3 regions of the Vibrio sp. QJM3NY_21 genome follow, and region 2 is predicted to be linked to each of the others. Evidence: predicted binding sites of a transcription regulator. Region 2 holds the regulator's gene; each other region holds the start of a gene.
What was found. Region 2 encodes PurR, which represses purine synthesis genes. Its sites were predicted from a motif close to TNANGNAAACGTTTNCNTNA; they were not measured.
Positions count from the first base shown of each region.

Region 1: a site for PurR is predicted at 2,496-2,515, ahead of purM (phosphoribosylformylglycinamidine cyclo-ligase). Genes of this name have one in related genera too.
Region 3: a site for PurR is predicted at 3,453-3,472, ahead of purT (formate-dependent phosphoribosylglycinamide formyltransferase). Genes of this name have one in related genera too.

Region 1 is NZ_CM173513.1:2,674,840-2,681,220, reverse strand. It holds gene AC3CID_RS11810 (class II glutamine amidotransferase) at 1-443, shown strand, start outside; gene purN (phosphoribosylglycinamide formyltransferase) at 585-1,271, opposite strand; gene purM (phosphoribosylformylglycinamidine cyclo-ligase) at 1,392-2,432, opposite strand; gene upp (uracil phosphoribosyltransferase) at 2,602-3,228, shown strand; gene AC3CID_RS11790 (uracil-xanthine permease family protein) at 3,378-4,616, opposite strand; gene AC3CID_RS11785 (DUF2066 domain-containing protein) at 4,895-6,160, shown strand; gene AC3CID_RS11780 (DUF2069 domain-containing protein) at 6,289-6,381, opposite strand, start outside.
Region 2 is NZ_CM173513.1:2,326,553-2,332,933, reverse strand. It holds gene AC3CID_RS10270 (alpha/beta fold hydrolase) at 20-817, shown strand; gene AC3CID_RS10265 (putative signal transducing protein) at 966-1,283, opposite strand; gene AC3CID_RS10260 (TVP38/TMEM64 family protein) at 1,313-1,993, opposite strand; gene AC3CID_RS10255 (TfoX/Sxy family DNA transformation protein) at 2,129-2,719, opposite strand; cyclic di-GMP riboswitch class I at 2,847-2,932, opposite strand; gene purR (HTH-type transcriptional repressor PurR) at 3,103-4,107, opposite strand; gene torD (molecular chaperone TorD) at 4,424-5,071, opposite strand; gene torR (two-component system response regulator TorR) at 5,356-6,069, shown strand; gene elyC (envelope biogenesis factor ElyC) at 6,296-6,381, opposite strand, start outside.
Region 3 is NZ_CM173513.1:1,526,634-1,533,014, forward strand. It holds gene AC3CID_RS06950 (c-type cytochrome) at 1-110, shown strand, start outside; gene AC3CID_RS06955 (RelA/SpoT domain-containing protein) at 264-1,040, opposite strand; gene AC3CID_RS06960 (thiopurine S-methyltransferase) at 1,364-2,017, shown strand; gene purT (formate-dependent phosphoribosylglycinamide formyltransferase) at 2,212-3,387, opposite strand; gene cdd (cytidine deaminase) at 3,555-4,442, opposite strand; gene AC3CID_RS06975 (LrgB family protein) at 4,800-5,477, opposite strand; gene AC3CID_RS06980 (CidA/LrgA family protein) at 5,480-5,851, opposite strand; gene sbcB (exodeoxyribonuclease I) at 5,877-6,381, opposite strand, start outside.

The DNA of each region.
Region 1 (6,381 bases), 350 kb from region 2:
GTTGGTTAGTGAAACAATTAGAAGATCGTTTTCCTGAACCACCACAAGACATGGAAGGTATGTTTCGCTTTGTCGCTGAGTGTTGTGATCAGCTAAGAGAGAAAGGCGTCTTCAACATGTTACTCAGTGATGGTGAGTACGTGATGACCTACTGTACGAATCATTTGTACTGGATAACAAGACGCGCGCCTTTTGGCAATGCGAGCCTGATTGATGAAGATGTTGAGATAAACTTCCAAGAAGAGACCACGCCGAATGATGTGGTCACGGTGGTAGCAACTCAGCCTCTAACATGCAATGAAGAGTGGTTTAGAATGAAGCCGGGCGAATATGCGTTGTTTCATTTTGGTGAGCTGATCGGCAATAACCATAAAGCCTTGGAAGATGTTGCTTATGCACCTAAAAAGGTTGCAAGCCAAGCACCAACTGAGCCATTGAGCTAAACGTTCCGAATAGTATCATTTTTGATCCGAACATAAGAAAGGCCGCTTACTGAACCAATAAGTCAATAAGCGGCCTTTTTATTTTCTGATTTTTAAGGGCTTGCTCTTTAGTGATTTACTTTGCGAGAATAGCTATACGAATTACTCTTCTGCGTAACCGTGTTTGCCTAATATTTTACCGTCTAAGACAGCTTGCCCGTTTACCATCGATAAACGATCTTCGGCAAACCATTTACAGACCATAGGGTAAATGCAGTGTTCTTGGGTGAGCACTCGGCTTGCTAATATGTCAGCATCATCATCTTTAAATACTGGCACCTTAGCCTGTAAGATCACTGGGCCACCATCGAGCTCTTCGGTAACAAAGTGGACGCTGGTGCCATGCTCTTTGTCCTTTGCATCAATAGCACGCTGGTGGGTGTGCAGCCCAGGATACTTAGGTAATAGAGAAGGGTGGATATTGATCATTTTACCCGCGTAATGACGAACAAACTCTGAACTCAGAATGCGCATGTAGCCAGCGAGTACAATCAGGTCGGGTTGGTAAGCATCGATCTGAACCATCAATTCATGATCAAACTCTTCACGCGAGTTAAATTCTTTTGGATTCACCGAGTGAGCGTGAACACCTGCTGATTTTGCGCGCTCTAGACCAAAAGCATCCGCTTTATTTGAGAAAACTGCCTTAACAGAGGCGTCAATCGTGTGGCTGTCACAGGCATCCAAAATAGCTTGTAAGTTGCTTCCGCTTCCTGAGACTAAAACGACGATGTTTTTTTTAGAGTGACTGTTATTCATAGAATGGCTGTTCTTCATAGAGTGGGTCATGCGATTGGTTAACTAAAGTATTTACAATTTACCTACATAAACTAAGGTTTTCTGCGTGCTAAATAGCAAAATGAGGACCAATAGGTCCTCATTTATTAACTAAGTAAGTGAACGTATCACTTATTTAATTTCAACTTGCTCTTCGCCAGCTTCAGCGTTTGCGATCTCACCGATAACCCAAGCGTTTTCGCCTTCAGCTTTCAGTAGTTCAACAGCAGCGTCTGCTTGATCTTTAGGTAGAGCAACAATTAGGCCTACGCCACAGTTGAAAGTGCGGTACATTTCAAATGTCTCCACGTTTCCTTTCTCTTGTAGCCAGCTGAAAATAGCAGGCCATTCCCAGCTTTTTCCATCAATCACTGCTTTAGTGCCTTCAGGAAGTACGCGTGGGATGTTCTCCCAGAAACCACCACCAGTGATGTGCGAAATAGCATGAATGTCATGCTCTGCGATCATCTTAAGTGCCGATTTGATGTAAATCTTAGTAGGTTCTAGTAGGTGCTCACCGATAGTGCGACCTTCTAGTTCTTCATTCTTATCAGCACCAGAAACTTCTAGAACTTTACGAATCAAAGAGTAACCGTTTGAGTGTGGACCACTTGAGCCAACAGCGATAAGTGCGTCGCCTGCTGCTACTTTAGTACCATCAATGATGTCAGCTTTTTCTACGACACCAACACAGAAGCCAGCAACATCGTAGTCATCGCCTTCGTACATACCAGGCATTTCAGCCGTTTCACCACCGATTAGTGCACAGCCAGCTTGAACACAACCTTCAGCGATACCAGAAACAACGTCTGCAGCTGTATCTACATCTAGCTTACCTGTTGCGTAGTAGTCTAGGAAGAATAACGGCTCACCACCTTGAACGATTAAGTCGTTCACACACATTGCCACTAGGTCGATACCAATGGTGTCGTGTTTTTTCAGATCCAAAGCAAGGCGAAGTTTAGTACCAACACCATCAGTACCTGAAACAAGTACCGGCTCTTTGTATTTCGTTGGAAGTTCACATAGGGCGCCAAAGCCACCAATACCGCCCATTACTTCAGGGCGACGAGTGCGTTTAACAGCACCTTTGATACGGTCTACTAGTGCATTACCTGCGTCGATATCAACACCAGCGTCTTTGTAGCTTAGAGAAGAAGTATTACCACTCACGGGATAGTCCTCGAACTTAAGTTGGATGTGAAAACGGCGCTATTCTAACAGGGCTTGATTACCAAGAGCAAACGTTTGCGCGGTTTTTTTTATTAGAATAAAGATTCTGAAATAACCCCACAGTTCGTGTATAATCTACAGGTTTGTTTAAATATTGCCGGAGTTGGAAATGAAAGTTGTTGAAGTGAAACACCCGCTAGTAAAACATAAAATTGGCCTGATGCGTGAAGGTGACATTAGCACTAAGCGTTTTCGTGAGCTAGCGACAGAAGTGGGTAGCCTTCTAACATACGAAGCGACATCAGATTTTGAAACTGAGCGTGTGACGATTAACGGTTGGAACGGTCCAGTAGAAGTTGACCAAATTAAAGGTAAAAAAGTAACGGTAGTGCCAATTCTACGTGCTGGTCTAGGCATGATGGACGGCGTTCTTGAGCACATCCCAAGTGCACGTATCAGCGTTGTTGGTATCTACCGTGACGAAGAAACGCTTGAGCCAGTACCATACTTTAACAAGCTTGCATCTAACATCGATGAGCGTATTGCTCTAGTGGTAGATCCAATGCTTGCGACAGGTGGTTCTATGATCGCGACTATCGACCTTATGAAAGAGAAAGGTTGTAAGCACTTTAAGATTCTTGTGCTTGTTGCTGCTCCTGAAGGTATCGCTGCTCTAGAAAAAGCGCACCCAGATGTTGAGCTGTACACGGCTGCAATCGATGAGAAGCTAAACGACAAGGGCTACATTGTTCCTGGTCTTGGCGATGCTGGTGATAAGATCTTCGGTACTAAGTAATTCAGTTTCGGTTTAAATTAATTCAAAGAGTTTTAAATTTAACTGAACCTGCTTAATTAGCCGTATAAATAAAAGGGAGAGCATTCGATGCTCTCCCTTTTTTGATCTTGTTAGGTTGTGATTTTTTTGAATCCAGCCTTACCGATAAATTAATCGATTTGAGCTTTGTCTACTACGGTGTTGTCGCCTAATTCTTCTGGAAGGACTAGGTTAAGTAGGATTGCCACGATGCCACATAAGCTTACGCCCTGTAGGCTAAAGTCACCGATGCCAAATGCCATGCCGCCAATACCGAAGACTAACGTAATACCCACAATCACAAGGTTGCGTGATTTATGTAGGTCTACTTTATTCTGAATTAGAGTATTCAAGCCTACCGTCGCGATTGAACCAAACAGTAGAATCATGATGCCGCCCATCACAGGAACAGGAATCGTTTGAAGTAGCGCGCCTAGCTTACCGACCAATGCAAGAACAATCGCTGTTACCGCAGCCCAAGTCATGATCACTGGGTTGAATGCTTTGGTCAGCATTACTGCACCTGTTACTTCACTGTACGTAGTGTTTGGTGGAGCGCCCAGCATTGAAGCGGCAATTGTTGCCACACCGTCACCAGTAATAGTGCGGTGTAAACCTGGCTTCTTAAGGTAGTCTTTGCCGGTAACGTTCGAGATAGCAAGCATGTCGCCCACGTGCTCAACAGCAGGTGCAATTGCCACAAACACCATAAAGAAAATAGCGTTGATGTTGAATTCTGGTGCAGTGAAGTTTGGTAGTGCTAACCAATCTGCTTGAGCTACGGGGGTAAAATCAACTACGCCGTATACCAAGCTCGTTACGTAACCCGCTACAATGCCACCAAAGATAGGCAGTAATTTAAGGAAGCCTTTCGAGAAAACACTGATGACAATCGTCACTAGCAATGAAATAGACGAGATCCATAACGCGGCGTCTGCATCGATAAGTTGAACCGCACCATCGCCGGTTTTACCTAGCGCCATGTTTACTGCAACAGGCGCAAGACCTAAGCCGATAACCATGATCACAGGGCCAACCACCACGGGTGGAAGCAGTTTATGGATGAAGGCTACGCCACGCACTTTAATCAACGCGCCCATTAAGACATACACAACACCTGCTGCCATTATGCCGCCCATGGTTGCACCAACACCCCAAGTTTGAATACCAAACATGATAGGCGCGATGAATGCAAAAGAAGACGCTAAGAAGATTGGCACTGAACGGCGTGTAATAAGTTGGAACAAAAGGGTACCGATACCCGCGCCAAAGAGTGCAACGTTGGGATCAAGTCCTGTTAGTAGCGGCACGAGTACAAGCGCACCAAACGCTACAAACAGCATTTGCGCACCTTGCAGAGCATTTTTCATGTTATGTCCTTAAAAATGGTCGTTATATGAAAAGTGAAAAATAAAATTCGCGGGATTCTATCACTTAGCAATCGATTGCCACACCAAATAGATCAAATTTATTTATCTTAGTGATGTTTTATATCCATCCTTGCCTGAAAAACTCAGTTTATAAGTGAGCGATTTATCATGGCCAGGTGATATTTTAAGGTTATTAAACACAGTGGGCGCTATCGACCTTGCCCCTCAATCCATAGTTGCTTATCATCTAGGCACAAGATTTGAATATTAGGATCAGTATGCGCTACATAGCATTGTTGTTGATGGGACTATTAGCCTCTCCGAGTTATGCCTTAACTCAAGTAGATATTTTTAGTGCTGAAGTTGCGATTAACGCTGAAAACAAACAGCCAGAACAAGTGGCAAGAAATACCGGCATGGAGCAGGTTTTGATACGTGCGACTGGCCAAACCGATGTCGCTTCGAATGAGACGATTCAAAAGGCGATGCGTAAAAGTTCGCAGTACATGTCTCAAATGAGTTTTGGCGAAAGCAATGACCAATCAACATTGCGTATGCGTTTTAACGGTGCTCAAATCCGTTCTCTATTGACGCAAGCACAGTTGCCGTACTGGCCTGACACGCGTTCAAACATCCTTGTTTGGCTGGTGGAAGAACAGAACTACGACAAGAATATTGTGTGGGAACACTCCAACTCACAATTAGCGGCAGGTTTACAAGCCAACGCAAAAGAGCGCGGTTTGCCTCTAACGCTACCTGTGGGTGATTTTGATGACATTACGGGTATTGCGACTTCTGATCTTTGGGGTAGCTTTGTTACACCAATCAGTAAAGCGAGTCAGCGTTACCCGGTTGATGCTGTTCTTGTGATAAAAGCTCAATCTTCAGGTCTACGTTGGACTCTATACGATCAAAAGCCAAACCAATTGACGAGCGCACCAAAATCGCCAGTCAGTGGTTCGCTATCGGGCAACAGCGCGACGACTTCTAAGAAACTTGTCGACCAAATCAGTAACTACTACGCAGGTAAAAGTGCGGTTACAGTAGCAAGTGAATCATCAGAGTCGATTTTAACGCAATTTATTAGCCTGAATAACGCACAAGACTTCTTCCAATTGGAGAATGCACTTAAGCGTTTAAACTCGGTGGCAAGCTTAGATATTCTGAAAATTCAGAATAACGAAGTAACTTTCCGAATTCACTTATTGTCGACTCAACAAGAGTTTGAGCAAGAAGTGGAAAGCATTCGCCAAGTCGCAAAGGTTGAAGAATCTTACATTGAACCTGAAGTGAGCCCTGAATTTGAAACGCAAGACAACGCCATGTCTGTAGGCGATGATTCAGCAGCTGTTACTGATGCGACCCTGAACGATGGCGCAGAAGCGACGGTTAACGAAGCAGACCCAAGTGTTCAAGTCATCAAAGTTAGTGAGTTATCAACTGAAGCGGATGCTGAGCTAACAAATACGTCTGGCTCGGAAGAGCTAACAGTTGTTGCGCCAGTACATGCTAAGCCAAGCCTAGTATACGAATGGGTTCGCTAGTGATTGTCTTCTGACATGACCGATTGAAATGAATTCATGAAAAAAGCCCTGCAAGAGAAATCTCGCAGGGCTTTTTGTTTGTTGTCACTTTTTTCTATTGATACTAGGTCAGGACAACCTAATTCAGGTTACTGCTCGAACTTAGCTTTCTCGGTCTTTTCTACTTCAGAAAGGCGCTTAAGTTTGATGCCTAATTCTTTGGCTCTAAAGCGAGTAAATAA
Region 2 (6,381 bases):
AATAATTAAAGCGATAGGTATGTCTGAGAGTTTACTATTTCATAAAACATTTACTCACCCTACGAGCGATGAGTGGGTTGTATTTGTGCATGGCGCAGGAGGCAGTTCCTCCATCTGGTTTAAGCAGATCAAAGCTTATAAACAGCACTTCAACTTGCTTCTCATTGATTTGAGAGGGCATGGTAAATCAGACAATATCCTCAAAGGGCTGATTTCGAATCGTTATACGTTCAAATCGGTGACGCTTGATATTCTTAAAGTGTTAGACCATCTGAAAATCCGTTCTGCACACTTTGTAGGCATGTCTTTGGGCACGATTATTGTCCGTAATATCGCAGAGCTAGCGGCTGGTCGAGTACGTTCAATGGTGCTAGGTGGTGCCGTGACCAAACTCAACACTCGCTCTCAAGTCTTAATCAAGTTGGGTAACTTGAGTAAGCACATCATTCCTTATATGTGGTTATACAGCCTTTTTGCTTACGTTGTGATGCCACAAAAAAGCCAAAAAGAATCACGTCACCTGTTTATCCGCGAAGCCAAAAAGCTGTGCCAAAAAGAGTTTAAACGCTGGTTTATCCTTACGGCTGATGTGAACCCATTGATGAAGTACTTCAAAGACCGAGAGTTGCCGATTCCAACTTTGTATTTGATGGGCGAGCGCGACTACATGTTCATCAAGCCAGTAAAAGAAATGGTAGAGGCGCATAAGTCGAGCGAGCTAGTAGAAATTCCGAATTGTGGACACGTATGTAACGTAGAAAACCCTGAAGAATTCAATCAACGATCTATCGCTTTTATTCAAAAGCAAATTCAGTGATTATCTCGATTCTTCATCAGAACAGACGCTCGAATAGAATTGAGACAAAAACGGGAAGCTAATTTTAGCTTCCCGTTTTTATTTGGAGGAGGTATCTGACCGAGTGGTTATAAAAGGCCGTTGGAGCCACTTTACCTTTCAAAACCTGCTATTCAGGTGAAGCAGCACCGCACTGCCAACAAGAACCGAATTGTGCTTCGTTGACTTCATGACATTCTCCGCAACGCCACTCTTCATAAATGATTGAATCTTGCTGTTTCTGGTAGTCATTAACAACTGCCCGGGCTTTGCTCGCCAATTCTGGCTCATATAACCATACGTAAGGGTCAGTCTCTTCGGTAAATGGGATTTCCCCTTTCAAACCGAATAACCCTTCACCACGGACTTCACACGCAATATTCACACTTTCTAGTAATCCACAAATGATGTGGGCTTCTGTCGGATTCGATGCACTGAAGATTTTCATTGAGATAGAACCTTATCTGGCTATATGCGTTATTCAGCCACAGGTGCTGAGCGAAATTTATTCATCAACCATTTAGCAATGATTGGGAATACACCCAGTAAGGCAAATGACAATAGTACTGAAGGGGACACGATACCCGAAAGTGAATCAATTTCCGCGAGTTGAGTACCAGCATTCAAGAAAACAGCGGTACCCGGTAACATCCCTATTTGACTCGTGATGTAGTAACGACTCACGGACATCGGTGTTAGACCCATCAACAGATTGATAAGGAAAAATGGGAATACAGGAATCAGACGCAGAGAAAACAAGTAAAATGCTCCGTCTTTTTCAACGCCCTTGTTAATCGTTGCTAATTTGTCACCAAATTTGGTTTGGATCCAGTCACGTAAAAGGTAGCGGCTACTTAGAAATGCGAGGGTTGCACCGATGGCACTGGCGAAAGAGACCAGCAGCAAACTATTCCAGAAACCAAATAGCGCAGCTCCTAACAGGGTCACAACAGCAGCACCAGGAATTGAGAAAGCAGTAATCATTACATACGCGACAAAATAGATAGCAGCGGCAGCAATGAAGTTGCTATCAATGTAGTCATTTAAAACGGCTTGTTGGGCCTTGGCATTTTCAAGCGTTAGGTATTGGCCGAAATTGACGCCTAACAAGACGATGGTTACGACCAACACAATACCCAATATCATTTTCTTACTCATTGATACTTCCTCTAAATTTTCAATGTATACCATTAGTATAGATAGACAGGCAAAGCATAGATTAACTTTCAGCAGATATAAAAAAAGCCGCAGTAAATGCGGCTTAGTTATGTATATAGTTTTTCACTTACAATGTTAATTGACGCGATTGATAAGCTCTTCACGACGCTGCTGCGGTATAACAGACCAATGTGTGCCATTGATCGCGCCTTCTAGCGCCCAAAGTAGTTCAATACTGACAGAAGACGCATGTGATTCTTTGATGGCGTTAAATGCGTTTACAGAGCCAGATTCATATAAACGTTCTACGGAATCGATCCCTGCTTTTTTCAACATACGCTCAGTGGCGAGCCGAAGGTTGGGCAGATCTTTGAGTCGAGTAGGCTTAGCTGAAGATTGCTCAGCTTTTTCTTCTTTAGCAAAACCCAGAGACGTCGTTGCAAGCTGCAAGATTTTCTCTTGGTCTTGCCACAGGCCTTCGGGTAAAGCGAAATATTTAGTAACGACAGGGAAACCACGTTTTTTGTAGACGTACGGTTGAAACCCTTGTTGTTCGAACTGTTTCGTTGTGCATTTGTCTGCTCGTATGTGCAGCTGGTCATTTACAACCAGAGCAAACATAGTGTCATCAGCAAAAAGACCGAAGCCACCAAACATCGAGCGTGATTTTATTTTTCCTAGGGATTCAAATAATTTCATTGAATCCTTTAGTATCGGTTTATCCATGTTATTTATCTCGGTGTATTTGAACTACGCCACCAAATAAGCAGGTCCGAGAGATTAGCAAAATGTTGCAATTAAATTGTCAATTAGCCGTAAATTACTAAATTATTAGTAGTTACTGCATTTTGCCATCGGTAACCCCGCTACCATACCAACGAGTGGTTTAGGCCGGAAGCTTTGCGTCTCACTCTTTCAAGTGATTTGCCCTGTGCGTGACTGATTGAATAGAATAAAGTTTTTGTTGAATGAGGCTCACACTTGTTATTTCAAAATGTGATATTGCTTCAATTAATGATCTTTCCAGTATGATACCAGGTTCATTCATGTTGTTGATAAAAAAAGCGCACCTAAAGGTGCGCTTAATTATATTAAACTGAATTTATCAATTAATTTAACGTTTTAACTGTGCTTCGCTCAACAATTTCAGGGTGCATTTCGAACACACGCTTTTCATGGTCTTTATCTTTAATGCGTTCTAACAAAATTTCGAAAGCGTTCTTACCAACACGACGTTTGGGTTGGTGAACCGTTGTTAACGGCGGAGAGAAGTATTCAGCCAACTCGATGTTGTCATAGCCGATCACTGAAATATCTTCAGGGATACGAATTCCTTTCTCTTGCAATCTGCTCATTAGGCCGAGTGCCATCGTGTCGTTAAAACAGAATACGGCCGTTGGGCGATCTACCATCTTAATGATTTTCTCTGCAGCAAGAACCGCAGTATCACACTCGAAGTTACCTTCAATGATCATGTTATCATCGGTAGCAATCTTAGCTTCGTTGAGTGCGCGTTTGTAACCCGCGATGCGTTCAACACATGCCGCTTTGTCTAAGTGGCCACTTAAACAAGCAATCTTGGAGTGACCGTGCTCAATGAGGTATTTGGTCGCTAGGTAACCACCTTCCTCAGAGTTGTCGATGATCTTATCTGCTTGAGAACTCTCAGGGCCCCAATCCATAATCACTTTAGGAATGTCAGCGTGACGGTCTAACATGCCTCTTAGCTCTTCAGTTAGGTCAGAACACATAACTAAGATGCCATCTACACGTTTCTCTGCAAGCATTCGAATGTAGTCACGTTGCTTCTCATAGATACCGCCCGTATTACACAGAATCAAAGTGTAACCTTGACGGTAGCAGTAGCTTTCAACACCATCGATAACTTCAGAGAAGAATAGGTTAGTTGATTGAGTAACTAGCATGCCGATAGTGCGGGTTGTATTGCACTTCAAACTACGAGCAACGGCACTTGGTGCATAGTTCAGTTCGTCTACGGCTTTATTTACTTTTTCTTGCGTCGCTTCTGCAACAAAGCGAGTTTTGTTGATTACGTGAGAAACGGTTGTTGTTGATACGCCTGCTAAGCGAGCGACATCTTTTATAGTGGCCATGGTTTTATCCTATTAGAAGCTACTTTCCCAAAGTACGGAATGAAGTAGCCGTTAAGCTACCTAACTAAGAGCTTAAATTTGTAGGGCTCTTTGGGTACTAAAGTGCTAAAAAACAAAAAACCGCTATTGAGCGGCTTGTCTTAACACCGAAATGCTCAAAACTATAATAAGCATAGCATTTCGTGAATGTTTCATATTTTATCGTTTGCGGTCACAATTTTAGACTGACTAGAAATTACTCGCAATAAAATTCACCCGGAAATCCGGGTGAATTGTCACATTCTTCTGAATTTATTTAACGAGTCATCCAATAAGCTTATTCACCAGCAAGGTATTGGGTGTCCAATTTGCAGAATGCAAGTAGCAGAGATGAGACTGAAGCGTAGAAACCGAATTCGTCAACGTCATGACATTTAACGTTGAACTTTGGTACCCAAGTAAGAAGTTGTTGCTCGATAAATTGCTGTTGAACAATGAACGATTTTTCTAGCTCTTCTTCAAGTTCCGTTTCATTAGAACGGATGATCAAGTTGCCAAGGAAGTCGAGTGCGATAGCGATGTGGTCAGCTGGTTCTTTTAGGTCTTGGTTCACCACTAAGTTGTGCTTGGCCATGATCTCTTCCATATCTTTTGCTGGCTTATCATTCAAAAGGCCAGTCTCACCGATATACATAGAAGCGTAAGGAAGTGCGCCATGCTTATCTGTTTTTAAGAATAAGTCACAGAAGTCAGCAGACAATTCTAGTTGAGCATCCTCACGCGTTTGTAGGCGGTTTAGCGCATCCACTAGGCTATCGATCGCCGGCTTTAGTGTTTCATTTTCGCCTAAACCAGTTAGGAAAGAACGAATTTCAACAGAGTGGTAGTGATCGAGTTCTTCTTGAGTGAGCTCTTTAGCGAATAAGCTTGATAGCCACCAGTATATTTCTGCTCTTTGCTCGTTGAACGCTTTCGTATCTTTCATTTCTTAGATCCTGATTTAGTCTTGTGGTGTTACTTATATGCATCTTGAAGTTACTTGTGCAAAGCACACCAAGGCTGAATAACAAGGTTATTTGCGAAACGCAAAGTTACTCGTTAGTAGTAATGCCTATATTGAATTGCGATGGACGATAAATAGCAAGGTTTAAGATTGTCTTGTATCAAAAAAGATCCATGTTTCTGGCTTTTATCTTGTGTACCACTAGAATTGTTACGAGTTATGAATAGAATAGTCACTGAAACTATTAAATAAGAAAAGTGGTGTAGATGAGCTATCACGTATTAGTCGTAGAAGATGATGTGGTAACCCGCAGTAAACTGGTCGGATACTTCCAGAACGAAGGTTACACAGTAAGCGAAGCGGAAAGCGGCGCTCAAATGAGAAACGTGTTAGAAGATAATAACGTTGACCTCATTATGCTGGACATCAACTTACCAGGCGAAGATGGATTGATGCTAACTCGCGAATTACGCAGTCAATCAGACATTGGAATTATTTTAGTTACTGGACGCACGGATAGCATCGACAAAATCGTTGGCCTTGAAATGGGCGCTGACGATTACGTTACTAAACCCTTCGAACTTCGCGAGTTATTGGTTCGAGTTAAAAACCTACTTTGGCGCATTTCTGCCGCTCGTAAAACAGCAGCAGGTAAGGTTGAAGAGACTGAAGACGAATCTGTGGTTCGTTTTGGTGAGTGGACGTTTGATATCCCTCGTCGTGCGCTAAGCAAAAACGGCGAACCGGTAAAACTGACTAAAGCTGAATATGAACTGTTGGTTGCGCTCTCTTCTTACCCTAACCAGGTATTAAGTCGTGAACGCATTCTGAATATGATCAGCCACCGAGTGGATGCTCCAAACGATCGAACTATCGACGTGTTAATCCGTCGTATGCGTGCGAAGATGGAGTTTGACCCTAAGAATCCACAAATTTTTGTAACGGTTCACGGTGAAGGTTACATGTTCGCTGGTGATTGATTTCCTTCGGGAATGACCAATCAACAACGATATTTAAACGTAAAAAGCCGAGACATCATTGATGTCTCGGCTTTTTTATTACTTAGCTTTTACTGTTTATGAACTGGAAACCTGCAAATTACTTGGTTAATCAGTCTTGCCTATCTGGCCGAGTCTACAGATAAGGCTATGTCTACAGGTAAGATTATGTCTACTGATAAAATTCAGTTTACTGATTCGGCTGAGCTTATTGAGGCTGCGCCGCAGAAATACCACCGTCATCTTCAACTAAGCGAGATGTTTCAGGAACAACAATGGGTTCTTCAACGGTGT
Region 3 (6,381 bases), 800 kb from region 2:
CGGTGGTGAAACACCTTTCGGATGAAGACTTACAAGATGCGGCGGCGTTTTATAGCACGTTGAAGCCATTGGATTTATACAATCGCACTAAAGAGTATTATCACCAATAGGTGAGGCTTTCTGGGAAGTTGGTTAAGTAGGTTTTTACGAGATTCGATAGGTAAAACAGTAGATAGCGATAGGTAAAAAAGTAAATAAAACAAAGGGCTGCGATTATGCGGCCCTTTGTCGTTGTTGTTTGTGATAAGCGTTTATGCCAGTGGTTAAGCCGCTTTGATGTGCGTGGTAATGTATGGTTGCCATGCTTGTTGATAAAGCTCTAAAGATTGGCGTCTTAGGCTATTAATTTGTGCTGCTTCAATGTCATTGATAGGGCGTTGTTCTGCAATTGCGTGACGCTCAATGCCTTGGATGATTTCGTAAAGCTCGTGCTCAGGGCCACTTTTCACATCAGCAATCGCTTTTAAGTGAAGTTGAACCTCTGCAATGATGTTGGTCTTTGGCAAACGAACCAACAAGTTAAGGTCACGGTAACCAGAGTCGGCTGGTGATTTAAACTTGTTTTTCAGCTTAACAACGTCTGCTTCACGGCTTAGCGCTTCGTAAACTTCAACCAAGCTCTCTACATCGTTCGCGATGATAGTTGCACGGGCTAAGTCCGTAATTTTTGTCACATCACCATCAAGCTCAAGGGCGATTTTTTCTTCTGCACGAGCTTGAGATTTAACGCCAGCAAATAGCGCTTCAGAATTGGTGAGTAGGGCAGTACTTTTACAGATAGTTTCTAGTTCAGCTTGGCCTTGATGCGCTTTGCTGTACAGAATATCGAAGTCGGTGTAAGGCTGAGTCGGGCGTGAGTCGAAGGCTTTGATGCCGTAAAGGCCGCTCAAACTATGACGGAATACGTTTGATGAAACTTGGTTTTGCGCAGGGGTGCGCGTTTGATCAGTCGAACTTGTTGAAACAGGTGCTGCTGCGAATGCAGGCGCTCGGCTCAATACCAATAGCATTAGGGCCGTCGTACGGAGAAATACACTCATTCAAACTCCAAAATACAAGGTTACAAAAACGGGTAGTCAAAAGGGGTAACCAGTAACGCATAAGAGTATAAACAGCTTAACTAAACTCACTACATATTAAATGGGGCTAGCTAAGACAGAAACCAACTCTAACGTTTAATATTGCTTTAAAATGTGAAGATATAGACAAATAATCCAACCGTTAGTTCCGCAATTATCAGAACTTTGAACTTAGCCAGTTTCTGATTTTATCGAAACCAATGTGGTACTTTAAACCAAGCTAAGGTTGCTCTTACCTCTCTATACTGTACCCTTGCATTATGACTGTTTAACATGAACGAAAGATGAATAATCCTGAATTTTGGCACAATAAATGGGCAGCCAACCAAATTGGTTTCCACCTCGAAGATGTAAACCCACTTCTGATTAAATTTTGGGAAAAGACTGAGCCTAGCTACGAGAAGAGTGTGTTTGTTCCACTTTGTGGCAAAAGTGAAGATCTGATTTGGCTAGCTTCAAAGCATGAAGATGTCCAAGGTGTCGAGTTAAGCCAGATAGCGGTTCGCGCATTTTTTGCAGAGCACCTTTACACCCCGACTGTGACTCAAATCAGTGGTCAGCACGAGCTGTATCAATTCGATGAACTGAACATCTACACGGGCGATTACTTCTCAGCGCCAATCCAGCCTGTCGATACCATTTATGATCGCGCGTCTTTAGTCGCATTGCCTGAAGAGATGCGAGTACAGTATGTAGAGCGTTTGAAACAACGACTGAAACCGGGTGGTAAGATCCTTCTAGTGACTCTGGATTACGACCAAAGCGAGATGGCAGGGCCTCCGTTTAGCGTCCCTAAACTAGAGATTGATCAGTTGTTCGCGGGATACAAAATCACATTGTTGAATCAAGATATTGCAGACGATGAACATCCGAAGATTGCTAAAAAAGGCTTGTCTCGATTTAGTGAGGAAGTGTACTTGATTGAGTCAGACGCTTAAGCGCAGTGAGCTCTCTAGCGAAAAGACCGCTTCAATAAAAAAGATAACACCAACAAAAAGACGGGCTCGATAGCCCGTCTTTTTTATTGTTCAGATTTGAAGTCGTGATTGTTCAGATGCGAGAACGTAATGGTTCAGATCTGAGTTAGTCGTTACCAATTAGTAGTCATTAGCTAGAAAATGGTAATTAACAGCTAGTAAATCACTTTTACTTTAGAAGCACTCTCAATTGCATCTTCAATCGCTGTCTCAGTGCTGTTACGACGAGTAAGCGCCACACCTAGACGACGGCGACCATCGATATCAGGCTTACCAAACAAGCGAACTTGCGTCTGTGGTGCGTCTAGAGCTTCTGTAAGACCTTCAAAACGAATGTTGGTTGAAGTGCCTTGACCAAGGATAACCGCTGATGCACATGGACCGTATTGCGTGATTGATTTGATCGGCATACCAGTAAAGGCGCGTACGTGCAGTGCGAATTCCGATGAGTCTTGAGACATCAGAGTCACTAAGCCAGTATCGTGTGGGCGAGGGGATACTTCATTGAAGATCACGTGGTCGCCTTTAACGAACAGTTCAACACCAAAGATGCCGTGACCGCCGAGTGCGTTAACGACTTGCTCAGCCGTGTATTGCGCCGCTTTAAGTGCGTTGTCTGACATCACTTGTGGCTGCCATGATTCACGGTAATCACCGTCTTCTTGGCGGTGACCGATAGGCGCACAGAAATGAACGCCATCAACAGCGCGAACGGTTAGAAGCGTAATTTCGTAATCAAAGTCGATGAAGCCTTCAACGATTACGCGACCCGCGCCAGTACGACCGCCTTCTTGTGCGTAGTCCCAAGACTTTTGAATGTCTTCTTCTGTTTTGATAACGCTTTGGCCTTTACCTGAAGAGCTCATTACTGGCTTAACAACGCAAGGCATGCCCACGAATTCAACAGCGGCAGCGAAGTCTTCAAAGGTGTCTGCAAAGCGGTAAGGAGAAGTGCTCAGTTTTAGTTCTTCTGCAGCTAGGCGACGGATACCTTCGCGGTTCATCGTTAGCTTCGTCGCATTTGCAGTGGGAACGACATTTAAGCCTTGAGCTTCTAGCTCTACCAACTTGCTGGTGGCAATAGCTTCAATTTCAGGAACCACATAATCTGGTTTTTCAAGTTCAATGACTGCTTGCAGTGCATCGCCGTCTAACATGTCTAATACATGGCTACGATGTGCAACTTGCATCGCGGGTGCGTCTGCGTAACGGTCACATGCAATAACTTCCAAGCCTAAACGTTGGCACTCGATAGCAACTTCTTTGCCGAGTTCACCTGAACCTAATAGAAGTACACGAGTAGCATTTTCACGAGTAGCAGTACCAAACATAGAAATTCCTTCCGATCTTTTGAGCGATTGATTGAAAACGGGGTGATCATACTTATTTCAATGATAAAAGCAAACGTTTGCGCAAGTTGTTGCGTTAATTACAGGTATAAAAAAAGCAGCCCCGTTAAATAGGGCTGCTTATTTAAAATTTTGTTAATTAGATGTACTTAGATTGCTAAGTAAGTCACTGGAATGTCGGGATTAATCGCTTCTAATGTAGATTGCGTATCCGCTAGGTGACTGATGCTACCTTCGGCAATTTCAACCAACGCTGCACTTTCAATCTGTTCAAAATCGAAGCCAGCCAGTTTAAGTTGAATCAACGCCACTTGTAGAGGTGGTAAGCTCGGGTTGAACGCTGCGTTTTCAGCGTAAGCACCGGTGAAAACCTCACCCGACGTCAATTGCAGTGAAACACCACTTAGGTTTTTGGTGTATGGAGCATGGCTGCGGTTTAGTGCTGCTAGCGCTTCTACAACAATAGGCGTTGTTTCTTCAGTCGTGTGCTTATGATCAAGCTTAGTCATTAGGCCAGTCGTCACACCTAAATCAGCAGGGCCGAATGAGTCTGGCAGGTATTCTTGCAGAGACATTTCATCACGTTGTGGAAGCTGAACCTTAAGCTCTTTCGCTGTGGTCAGTTCGTTCATGAATTGACGACAGTGACCACAAGGGCTGAAATTGATTGTGATATCAGAGATACCTTGCTCGCCTTTCATCCAAGCGTGGCTGATTGCAGATTGCTCGGCGTGTACTGTTTGGCCAAGTTGAGCACCAGCGATTTCAAGGTTTGCACCAAAATACAGAGTGCCAGACAAACCACGCACGATTGCACCAACATAAAAGTCAGATAACGGAGCGTAAGAATAGGCTGCGGCAAAAGGAAGTAGCGCAATACGTAGCTCGTCATCCGCGAAACCACTTGCTTGCAGTAGGCTAGCAAATTGTTCTGGAGACAATGTCGCGTCAAAGTTGTCTGCTAATACGATGTCACTCAAAAGTGCTTTGATTGCTGTTGGAGCACTTTCCAGCGCCAGGGTAATACGACTGTTCATGTTGAATCCTTAATTGACCTTAGGCTTTAATTCTATGCAATGCTCAGGAATTTTCTGTGATTTTGATCACTACTGTGTTGTTGCTGTTACATTGGTTTGCATAATTAGAGTGAGGTCACAGATGAAATCGATTGCAAGAGTAAAAACTACCATTGATATCGCACTTATTGCTTGAAATTGAGTTTGGTTTGTCACGTATTGATGAATAAATGTGAGAAAAAAGCCCAAGCTACCACTGAAATAATCAGGTTATGCTTGGGCTTATTGATATCTGTAACGCTTAAAAGTCGCGAACCAGTGAGTTTAGCTATTTACCAACTCATCGATTAGAGCGCGTATAAACTGTAATCAAAGTGGTTAAGAATAGAACCAAACCACGAGCGAAAATATACTCGGTGCAATGATTGAGGTGATAACCCCACAAAGAACCAATGCCAACGAACTGAATGCAGCATCTTCCTGATTCTTTTCAGCACAGGTCGCAGTACCTAAAGCGTGAGACACGGTACCCATGGTTAAACCACGCGCGATAGGGCTCTTAATGCCAATGAGATTGTAGATTGGGTAAGCAAAAATTGCCCCAAACAGACCGACAATCAATACTAGTATTGCCGCAATTGCTGCTTCACCACCTAAATGGCTCGACACTTCCATAGCAATTGGCGTGGTGACTGACTTACCTAATAAACTCGCAATCAAAGTTAAGTCCGCTTTAAAAGCCACTGCGATTAATGCTGTCGTTGTCATCGACATCACACTACCTAGCGTGCAAGCAAAGGTGATGATGCGCCAGTTGGCTCTGATTTGAGGTAGCTGTTCGTAAAGCGGATAAGCAAGGGCAACAACCGCAGGCTGCAGCATGTAGGTAATCCAGGTGTTGTCTGCATAGTAAGTCTCAAACGGTACTTTGAAGAACGTGAGTATCGGAATGATGATACCAATGCTGATCAGCAGGGGATTACACAGCGGTGAGTTTACTTTTTGACTTACCCAGCGAGCAAACAGGAATACCACGATGGTGAGTAGAATCCACATGATCAGTTACCTCTCGAAAGCAAGCGGTCTAAAAACCATGATAAGGACACCAACACCAGCAACGTGCCACCAACGGCGCTCGCCATAATTGGCAATGCGTTCGCGATGAGCATGTCGAAGTGATCCATCAACCCAACACTGATCGGAACAAACAGTAAGATCATTAGGCGGATAATCAAGCTTGCACCGGGTTGTACCCAGTGCGAAGGAACAATACCAATCACCATGGCGGCAAACAGAATCAACATGCCAAAAATACTGCCTGGGATTGAGGTATCCAAAAAGTGCTGTAACGCGTTACCTGCTGTAAGTGCACCTATGATTAAGGTGAAGGAGATTAAGCAGTAAACCAGCTGGATCAATCTTTCTTTCAAAGTGTTACGTCTCTTGATAATGGAATTAGCTAGCTAACTTTTCTACGTATTGATAAACCGACTTCAAGATAGCCATTTTCTTCTCGTCGCTTTCATGTTCATGCGCGAGGTTTTCAAGGTTGAGCATGTACTCTTCTAAACGGCTCTCATAAAACTCACGACAATGGTTCGCCCATTTCAATTGCTCAGCTTCGTCGAGCGTCCATGGGAAATGACGAGCACGGTAACGGAACAGTAACGGTTTAATACGTTCATCACCGAAGGTGATGTCTAAAGCTGCCAAGTTATTTGGGTCAGTTTCGCGAATGATGTTCATCGCTGTTTTATCAGCAGGTGAAAAGAAACCGTCGTAAAGGTGTGTATCAACATCATCACTCTTTTCGTACTCTCGTTCTTGTGAGTACAGGCCGATCAGTTTTTCGCGGATCTCTGGGTGTTCGCGCAGCAGTGCCAAGTTCTTCAAGCATTGTTGACGATCGATACCGATGGTTTCGGCATTTTCAGCCGTCAGCGTTTTGGCTGGAGCAAGA